3 regions of the Pseudomonas sp. YH-1 genome follow, and region 1 is predicted to be linked to each of the others. Evidence: riboswitches for the same ligand, from Rfam matches in the RefSeq annotation. Region 1 holds a riboswitch; each other region holds the start of a gene.

Evidence for each region. A riboswitch is a leader RNA that binds a small molecule or an ion and turns the genes downstream of it on or off. The one in region 1 is predicted to bind cobalamin.
Region 2: it holds a riboswitch for cobalamin, as region 1 does, so the genes downstream of both, cobG (precorrin-3B synthase) here and cobO (cob(I)yrinic acid a,c-diamide adenosyltransferase) in region 1, are expected to answer to the same signal.
Region 3: it holds a riboswitch for cobalamin, as region 1 does, so the genes downstream of both, ACKI1H_RS09250 (TonB-dependent receptor domain-containing protein) here and cobO (cob(I)yrinic acid a,c-diamide adenosyltransferase) in region 1, are expected to answer to the same signal.

The regions. Positions count from the first base shown of each region.
Region 1 is NZ_CP178184.1:6,113,939-6,117,203, reverse strand. It holds gene ACKI1H_RS28215 (ABC transporter ATP-binding protein) at 1-260, opposite strand, end outside; gene ACKI1H_RS28210 (ABC transporter permease) at 257-1,402, opposite strand; cobalamin riboswitch at 1,533-1,758, shown strand; gene cobO (cob(I)yrinic acid a,c-diamide adenosyltransferase) at 2,029-2,640, shown strand; gene ACKI1H_RS28200 (cobyrinate a,c-diamide synthase) at 2,669-3,265, shown strand, end outside.
Region 2 is NZ_CP178184.1:1,803,336-1,806,600, reverse strand. It holds gene ACKI1H_RS08530 (cobalt-precorrin-5B (C(1))-methyltransferase) at 1-158, opposite strand, end outside; gene cbiE (precorrin-6y C5,15-methyltransferase (decarboxylating) subunit CbiE) at 225-1,427, opposite strand; cobalamin riboswitch at 1,494-1,733, shown strand; gene cobG (precorrin-3B synthase) at 1,812-3,167, shown strand; gene ACKI1H_RS08515 (precorrin-8X methylmutase) at 3,160-3,265, shown strand, end outside.
Region 3 is NZ_CP178184.1:1,950,376-1,953,640, forward strand. It holds gene ACKI1H_RS09250 (TonB-dependent receptor domain-containing protein) at 1-1,593, opposite strand, end outside; cobalamin riboswitch at 1,688-1,877, opposite strand; gene eutS (ethanolamine utilization microcompartment protein EutS) at 2,131-2,466, shown strand; gene ACKI1H_RS09260 (EutP/PduV family microcompartment system protein) at 2,469-2,936, shown strand; gene eutQ (ethanolamine utilization acetate kinase EutQ) at 2,933-3,265, shown strand, end outside.

The sequences.
Region 1 (3,265 bases):
AGCACGCCGAAGCGCCTTTCCAGTTTCGAACGCTCCAGCGGCGGCAAGGCAGGCAGGTTCTGCCCGAAGACATGCACGCTGCCTTCGCTGGGCTGGCGCAGGCCGATGATGCTGCGCAGCAGCACCGACTTGCCGGTGCCCGAACCACCCACTACGCCGAGGATCTCGCCCTTCATCACGTCGAGGTCGAGGTGCTCGTGCACGGCGTGGGTGCCGAAGCGGTTGGCCAGGTCGCGGACGACGATGATCGGTTCGCTCACCAGCCCATCTCCATGAAGAACAGCGCGAACATGGCATCCAGCAGGATCACCACGAAGATCGACTGGACCACGCTGGAGGTCGTGTGCTCGCCCACCGACTGCGCGCTGCCGCTGACGCGGAAGCCTTCCAGGCAGCCGATCACGGCGATGATGAAGGCGAATACCGGGGCTTTGACGATGCCCACCAGGAAGTGCTGCACGGCGATGTCGTTCTGCAGCATGTAGAGGAACATGCGCGGCGAGATGTCCAGGCTCAGGGCGCAGACCACGCCACCGCCGAAGATGCCGGAAATCATCGCCAGGAACGTCAGCATCGGCAGGGTCAGCAGCAGCGCCAGCACCCGCGGCAGTACCAGCAGTTCTACCGGGTCCAGGCCCAGGGCCTGGATCGCGTCGATTTCCTGGTTGGCCTTCATCGAACCGATCTGCGCGGTGAAGGCGCTGGCGGTGCGGCCGGCAATCAGGATGGCGGTGAGCAGTACGCCGAACTCGCGCAGGAAGGAGAAGCCCACCAGGTCGACGGTGTAGATCGCCGCGCCGAATTTCTGCAACACCGTGGCGCCGAGGAAGGCCACCACTGCACCGACCATGAAGGTGAGCAGGGCGACGATGGGCACGGCGTCCAGGCCGGTTTCCTCCATGTGCGCGGCCAGCGAGGTCAGCCGCCAACGGCGCGGACGCAGCAGGTTGCGCAGCAGGGTCTGGAGAGTCAGGCCGATGAAGCCCAATACACCGATCAGGTGGTCCTTGAAGGTGACGGAGGCAATGCCGATCCGCTCCAGCACATCGACCAGCGCATTGCCGGGCGGCGGGGCCTTTTCGTCGAGCCGGCACTGGGTGATCGCGCTGCCGACAGTGCGCAGCAGCGCCTGGCGTTCGGCGGGCAGGTTGCGGGCGATCTGATCGAGTTGGCTCATGCGTGCGCTGCCGATGATCTCGGCGAGCAGGGCGGCACCGGCGGTATCCAATGCGCCGAGGCCGGCGAAGTCCAGCGCGCCCGGGGACTCGGCAGTGCGCTGTGCGGCCACCTGAGCTTCGAGCGTGGAGAAATGCGCAAGCGTCCAATCACCACTGATGCGCATCAGCGGTGGATTGGCGGTGGCGTCGAGCTGGAGCTGGCCGGGTAGGGCAGTCGTCGTCATGAGTCGCATTCTAGCGAAGTTATGCGGCCTGACCACTTGACTTGTGTGACCCATTTTAGAGCCTTTGTGGTTCTGAGGGCGGGCCCCGGCGACATCCTGTTCAATTGACGCCCCAGCCCGCCAGCCACTAAGCTGCGCGCCTGCTTCAGGTGCTCTCGGCGCAAGCCGCGAGTGAAACAGGGAAGCCGGTGAAGTCGATGCACAATCGATCATTCCGGCGCTGCCCCCGCAACGGTAAGCGAGCTTCGAACCGCAATCCGCCACTGTGCCATTGGCATGGGAAGGCGCGGTTCCTTCGGAAACGCCAGGCGCTTCCACTCGCGAGCCCGGAGACCGGCCTGCTGCATCGCATGGCATCGCGGGAGGCGCTGCCGACGTCGGCGCTGCGCGCCGCGCGTTGCCGTCCTCCGCCTGCCCCGACTGGTCAGTGCCGCGCGGGTGAGAGCGGCGGAGAATCCTTCAGGTGAAATCCCTATTCCCCGGGTCGACAGCCTTCGTGCTGGGCGATCTCTTCTGCATGGCGCCTGCGCGCGCCAGCGGTACATCCCTGCCTGTTCCATCCCCCGTTCGCTGCCACCCGGCCGGCAGCCTGACGCCTGTGCAATCGCTTTCAGGAGCCACTTCTCATGACTGAATCCCCGGAAAAGGACGACCGCCACCGCTCGCGCATGCAGCGCAAGAAGGCAGTGATTGACGAGAAGATCGCCCAGGCCCAGGGGGAGCGCGGTGTGTTCCTGGTCAACAGCGGCAACGGCAAGGGCAAGAGCAGCTCGGCGTTTGGCATGGTTGCCCGCGCGCTGGGCCATGGCATGAAGGTGGGCGTCGTGCAGTTCATCAAGGGCGCCGCGACCACGGGCGAGGAAGCGTTTTTCCGCCGCTTCCCCGAAGAAGTCAGCTTCCACGTCATGGGCGAAGGCTTTACCTGGGAAACCCAGGACCGCCAGCGCGACATCGCCAAGGCACAGGCGGCCTGGGACGTGGCGCGGCAACTGCTGAGCGACCCGCAGGTCGGCCTGGTGGTGCTGGACGAAGTGAACATCGCCCTCAAGCACGGCTACCTGGAACTGGACACCGTGTTGGCCGACATCGCCGCACGTCCGCCGATGCAGCATGTGGTCGCTACCGGCCGCGGCGTGCAGCCGGCGATGACCGAGGCGGCCGACACCGTCACCGAGATGGGCCTGGTGAAACACGCCTTCAAGGCCGGTATCAAGGCGCAGAAAGGGGTGGAATTCTGATGCATCCCGTTGTGGCGGAGCACGCTCGATGACCTCGCGCCAATGCCCCGCACTGCTGATCGCCGCACCCGCCTCCGGGCAGGGCAAGACCACCGTGACCGCCGCCCTGGCGCGCCTGCACACGCGCCTCGGGCGCAAGGTGCGGGTGTTCAAGTGCGGCCCGGATTTCCTCGATCCGATGATCCTCGCCCGTGCCAGTGACGCGCCGGTCTACCAGCTGGACCTGTGGATGGTCGGCGAGGAGGAGAGTCGCCGCCTGCTCTGGGAGGCGGCCGGCGAGGCCGACCTGATCCTCATCGAGGGCGTGATGGGCCTGTTCGACGGCTCGCCCTCGGCGGCCGATCTGGCGCGGCGCTTCAATGTGCCGGTGATGGCGGTGATCAACGGCCAGTCCATGGCGCAGACCTTCGGCGCGATGGCCGTCGGCATGGCCACCTATCAGAGCGACCTGCCGTTCTCCGGCGTGCTCGCCAACCGCATCGGCAGCCAACGCCACCGCGACCTGGTGCGCGACAGCCTGCCGGAGTGGATTCGCTGGTACGGCGCGCTGCCTCGCGATACCGAAGTAGAGCTGCCGAGCCGCCACCTCGGGTTGGTGCAGGCCGACGAGCTGGCGGACCTAGAC
Region 2 (3,265 bases), 2.4 Mb from region 1:
GTCGCGCGGCGCTCTTTCGGCAGGGATATCTGCGCGGCGTCCAGCGCCTCACCGGTGAGCAGCAGACGCGCCGCCGCCAGGCTGGTGGCGGTAGCGCAGCTGCCGGTGGTGTAGCCGCTGCGCAGCGGGCGGGGTTCTTCCGGGGTTTCGTCACGCATGACTACGCGCACCGCAGGATGGGTGGGGCGAAGCGATACCCATGCAGTCGTGGTACGAAAAACGCTTCATTCCTTCCAGACTTCCAGCAGGGTGATCGGCAACGCCGCGCGCCAGGTATCGAAGCCGCCGAGCGGCTGGGCCTGGGACACCGACAGGCGGGTCAGCTCGCCGCCGATGCGCGCGCGCCAGCTCAGCAGCATGGACTCGCTCTGCAGGGTGACGGCGTTGGCAACCAGACGACCGCCGGGCTTGAGTTGCTCCCAGCATTGCTCGAACACGCCGGGCAGGGTCACGCCACCGCCGATGAAGATCGCGTCGGGGCGCTCCAGCCCCTGCAAGGCTTCCGGCGCGGCGCCGCAGACCAGTTGCAACGCCGGCACGCCGAGGCTGTCGCGGTTGAAGCGAATGTGTTCCTGGCGCCCATCGTTGGCTTCGATGGCCAGCGTGCGGCAGCTCGGATGCGCGCGCATCCATTCGATACCGATGGAGCCACAGCCGGCGCCGACGTCCCAGAGCAGCTCGCCGGGCCTGGGCGCCAACCGCGCCAGGGTCACGGCGCGCACGTCACGCTTGGTCAGTTGGCCGTCATGGCGGTAGGCATCGTCCGGCAAACCGCTGGTCAGCGGCAGGCGAACCGCATCGACACCCGCGACGCAGTGCACAGCCACCAGGTTCAGCGCAGCGGTCTCGCTCTGCGACCAGTCGCTGGCAAGCCCGTCGATGCGTCGCTCCGCCTCACCGCCGAGGTGTTCCAGCACACTGAGGCGACTCGCGCCGAAACCGCGTTCGCGCAGCAGAGCGGCAATGGCGGTCGGGCTGCCGCCATCGTTGCTGAGGATCAGCAGCCTGGCGCCGTCATGGATCTGCGCGTTGAGTGCGGCCAATGGGCGCGCCACCAACGACAGCAGCGTGCAGTCCTGCAATGCCCAGCCCATTCGTGCCGCCGCGAGAGAAGCGGAGGATGGCGCGGAAAGCACGAGCATTTCCTCGGACGGAATCTGACGGGCAAGGCTGGCACCGACGCCGAACAGCATCGGGTCGCCGCTGGCCAGTACGCAGGTCGGTTCGCCACGCCGGCGCAGCACCGGTTCCAGGCTGAACGGGCTCGGCCAGGCCTGGCGACGGGCGCCCAGGCAATGCGGCAGCAACTCCAGCTGGCGGGGCGCGCCAATCACTTCACTGGCGGCGAGCAGGGCGCGGCGCGCGGCCTTGCCGAGGCCGGCATAACCGTCCTCGCCGATGCCGACGATGGTCAGCCAGGGCGTCATGAAAATTCCTCGGGGTGCGACGATTGATCCGACGGGCAGGCTTTTCCTGACATCGGGCAAAGCAGGCATAATACCCGCTTCGTCGGTGCTCGTAGGACGCTTCGCCTTTGTGGCGAGGTTTCTCAGAGCCGAAGAGGGAACACGGTTAAGCCGTGGCTGCCCCCGCAACTGTAAGCAGCGAGTCCGCGCAATGCGGCGACACGAGAACGAGGTTCCGTGCCGCCGGCCAGGCCACTGGGAAACCGGGAAGGCCGCGCTGGATGAGGACCTGCCAGCCAGGAGACCTGCCGACGAAACCAGTCGCGCGTGCAGACATCGAGCGGGGTGTATCGGTGTCGTGAAATCCCCCTGGGGGGATTCGCAGGTCACCGCGACCCAGCCCTGGTGACCTCCGTGCAAGACTCCTCAGCCCTGCCCGTCCGCCCGCATGCCTGCCCCGGCCTGCTGCGCATCGTGGCCTCCCGCGATGGCGGCATCTGCCGTATCAAGCTGCCTTGTGGGCAACTCGACGCCCGCGCCGCGCGCGCCATCGCCCAGGCCGCCGAGCGCCACGCCGACGGTGTGCTGGAAGCGACCAACCGCGCCAACCTGCAGATTCGCGGCGTGCAGGCTGGCGCCGAACATGCGCTGAGCCATGAGCTGCTGACCGCCGGCCTCGGCCCGCGTGAGCTGGCCTCGGACGATGTGCGCAACCTGCTGGTCAGCCCGGCGCTGGGCCTGGATGCCTCGGCGATGTTCGACCCTGCGCCACTGGCCTGGCAGTTGCTCGACCTGCTGGAGCGCACCCCACGCTTCCACGGTCTGTCTCCCAAGTTCGGCATTCAGCTGGACGCCGGTGAAGCGCTGGCGATGCTGGAGCACCCCAACGACCTCTGGCTGTCAGCCATGTCCGACGACGCGGCACCGCTGTTCGCCTTCGGTCTCGCCGGCTGTCCGCCGCAGCGCGAGACGGATCGTCCCGCCCTCGCCGCCGTGTCCGCCGAGCAGGTACCGCTGCTGGTGGAAAGCCTGCTGCACCTGTTCCTCGATCTCGCCGGCGACGGCCAGACGCGCATGCGCCACCTGCGCGAGATGCTCCGCGATGAAGTACTGCTGGAGCGCCTGCAGCAACGCCTGCCTTTCCAGTTGCACCTCGGGCCGGCTGTGGATAACTGGCGACGTCCTGCACCGCGAGCATTCGGCCATCTCGGGATTCAGCTACAGCGCCAGCCGGACCGCGCCATGGTCGGTGCGGGATTCGTCCTCGGACGCCTGGACAGCACCACGCTGTTCGGCCTGGCCGACCTCGCCGAGCGCTTCAGCGGCGGACAGCTGCGTCTGACGCCCTGGCAAAGTCTGATCCTCCCTGGCGTGGCACCCACCGATGTCGCCGTCGTCCTCGGCGCGCTGGCCAACCTCGGCCTGGTGATCGACGCCGCTCAACCGCTCTCGCGCATCGTCGCGTGCAGCGGCTCCACGGGTTGCGCACGCGGGCTGGCCGACACCAAGGCCGACGCCCTGCGCCTGGCCACACGCCTGCGCCACGCAGCCCAGGCCGGCGTGCACCTGTGCGGCTGCCCGCGTTCCTGCGCCGCCGCCCACGTTGCCCCCTACACCCTGCTGGCCGTCGCCGACGGCCGCTATGACCTGTTCCGCCGCGCCGATGGCGTGGCCGGCTTCGGCCAGCCGCTGGCGCGCAACCTTTCCCTCGATGCCGCGGGCGACCTGCTCGCCGCACCCGGAGTTTCCACCGATGCTTGATTACATCCGCGACGGCCAGGCGATCTATCGCCAATCCTTCGCCACCATCCGCGCCGAAGCTGATCTCAGCGGCATCCCCGCCGACCTGGAAAAACTCG
Region 3 (3,265 bases), 2.6 Mb from region 1:
GGTGCCGCCGACACCGAAGGCGCCGAACTGGCGGTCGAGGTCCAGGCTCAGGGTGCGGCGCGCGCGGTAGGGCAGGGTGTGGCCGGTGTCGCGGTCGCGCGGGTCGATCAGGCTCAGGCCGAGTGCGGCCTGCCAGCCCAGTACCTCGCGGGCGACGCTGGCCTCGAAGCCATCGATGCGCGCCTTGTTGATGTTCTCCGGCTGGTTGCTGGTACTGTCCCAGGCGATCAGGTCATCGATCTCGGTGCGGTACAGCGAGGCTTCCAGGTGCGTGCCGGAGAAGTCTCCGCGCCATTGCAGCTCGTAGGTCTTCGAGGTCTCGGCCTTCAGGTCCGGGTTGCTCGCGCCGGGGTAGTAGAGGTCGCTGAAGGTCGGCGCGCGGAAGCCTTCGCCGTAGCTGGCGATCCAGGTCTGGCTGTCGCCCACCGGCAGGCTGAAGGCGGCGTTCCAGCTGTTCTGGCTGCCATAGGCCTGGTTGTTGTCGTGACGGATACCCAACTCGGTGCCGAAGCTGTCGCCCTTGAAACTGTGCTGGGCGAAGAAGGCGCGGTTGCTGCGCTGGTCCTCGGCGAAATCGGTGGTGCCGTCGACCTTGTCTTCGTACCAGTCGGCGCCCAGGGCCAGCTGGTTGGCTTCGTCCAGTTGCAGGCGGTTGAGCCAGCTCGCCGAGTGGCGGGTGGTTTCCAGCGTGCCGTTGTTCCAGCTGTCGGCGGCGCCCACGGCCTTGTTGCGGTCATAGCTGCGACCCAGCTCCAGGCGGCTGTTCCACATCGAGGTGATCTGGCCGTCGAGGTAGGCGCTGTAGCTGCTGACGCGGAATTCGTCACGGGGCGAGCCCGGCTCGAAGTTGTAGGCGTCGTCGTATTCGTTCTTGCCGCGCTGGTCGTTGAGGTTCAGGCCGGCCTTCCAGTCCTCGCTGAAGCGATGGTCCAGGTTCAGGTGCACGGCCTTGTTGCGCTGGGCGTCGTGGTCGTTGTCGGCGCCGACGTTGTCGCTGGTGCGGTCCCAGCCCTGGCTCTCGTCCAGGCTGCCGCCGAGGTTGTAGCGGGTCTGCTCGTTACCGCCGGAGAGGCTCAGGCTGCGCTCGAAGGTGCCGTGGCTGCCGGCGGCCAGGCGCACTTCCGGGTGCAGGCCGGCTTCGCCGCGGCGGGTGAAGATCTGGATGACGCCGCCGATGGCATCGGCGCCGTACAGCGCGGAACGCGGGCCACGGGTCACTTCGACACGCTCGATGCTGTCGATGCTCAGGTAGTCCAGGCGGGCGATGCCGCTGCTGGCCGAGGCGACGCGTTGGCCGTCCACCAGCACCAGGGTCTGCGCGGTGCTGGTGCCACGCACGGAGTACGAGACCACGCCGCCGGAGCTGCCCATCTGCACGCCGGGCACGCGGGCGAGCAGGGCGGGGACGCTGCGCACCTGCAGGCGTTCGATGTCGGCACGGGTGAATACGCTGTTGGCCGAGGTGGCTTCGGCGCGCGGCTGGGCCTGGCGCGCGGAGGTGATCACCTGGTCGGAGAGTGTGTAGATGTCGCCAGCGGCGAAGGCCATGCCGGGCAGCAGGCTGGTGGCCAGGGCGAGTCGGGTCAGTTTCATGGAGCGTCCTCAAAAGCGGTCGGATGACTTTCGAGGAGGGCGTGGCAAGGGCGGCAGGCCGCACTTGACGGTGCGGCCCTCCGCAACACCTGTCGGGGCGTGTCGAGGGCGGTCTCCGGGCTGCCGACGTCACATCGCCGCCTTCCCACAGTCGTGCAGTGGCTACTGGCGATGCTGCAATCCATGAAGGATCGCGTCGGTTACCGTTGCGGGGGCAGCGCAGGTCTTTCACCTGCTTCCCGTTACCTCGAACGAAAACGGGGCGAACCATACGACCAAGGTCTGCGATGAGCAAGGGCAGCGGCGATCGACGGCTCGTGCTGCGCTGTGCCAACGCTTTCCGACGACTCGCCGCCAGCCCATCTGGCAGGGGCTTTGCCGACCTATTGCGGGCTGCGACGAAATCGCCCAGGTCGTGCCCATGGGCGCGATGGCCCGCTCGAACTCTGTCGATCCGCTGAAAAGTTTGCCGATTTTCGATAGGGCTGGTCTGCCCCCCTTGGTTAGCCTTTTGTTCATGGACAAGAGGTGCGCCCGATGAGCAGAGAACGAATCATTCAGGAGTTTGTGCCAGGCAAGCAGGTGACCCTGGCACACCTGATTGCGCATCCGCAGGAAGACCTGTCGAGCAAGATCGGCGTCCCTGGCGCCGAGGCCATCGGCATCATGACGCTCACCCCCGGCGAGACGGCGATGATCGCGGGTGATTTCGCCACCAAGGCCGCCAATGTGCAGATCGGCTTCCTCGATCGCTTCAGCGGCGCACTGGTCCTCTATGGCAGCGTCGGTGCGGTGGAAGAAGCGCTGGAGCGTACCTGCGCCAACCTCGACCGCCTGCTCGCCTACACCATTTGCCCGGTGACCCGGAGTTGAGCATGCAGACCCATCGATATGCCCTGGTCGGCGGCGTGGGAGCGGGCAAGACCACCTTGTTCAACGCCCTGCGCGGCCGCCGCGAAACGCCGCGCAAGACCCAGGCCCTGGACTTCGACCTGTGCGGTGCGATGGATACCCCCGGCGAGTTCATCAGTCATCCACGGCTGTACCGGGCCTTGATTACCAGCACCGACAACGTGGACACCCTGGTCTACGTGCATCCGGCCAATGAGCCGGAGTGTCGTTTGCCGCCGGGACTGCTCGACATTCACTCGGGCAAGCGCCTGGTCGGTGTGATCAGCAAGTGCGACCTGGCCGACGCGGACCCGGATGCGGCCGAGTCCCTGATGCGGCGGCACGGCATCCATGGCGAGATCCTGCGCGTCGCCCAGGACGACCCCACCAGTATCGAGCGTCTGCGCCAGGTGTTGCACGGACGCGCTCCGCTTGAGGAAAAGTATCCATGAAAAAGCTGATTACCGCGGGCTCCGTGCGCGAGGCGATTGCCGCCGGGCAGCGTTCGCTCGAAGTCGAGCTGCCGCGCTGCATTCTGACGCCCGAGGCGCGGATGATCGCCGAGGAAGCAGGGCTGGAGATCATCGAGCGCATCGCCGGTGAGGCCGTGCAGCCTGGGGATGGTACGGCCATGAAAGGCACCGAGGCGGTCAACGATTCCGCGGTTGCCAGCGAGGACCAGATTGCGGCCATCCGCGCAGCCGTGCTGGAGCGTCTTCCTGCCGATGCCGATGCGGCACTGGTTGAACAACTGGTGCGCAAGGCGGCTCGGGCGGGTGGC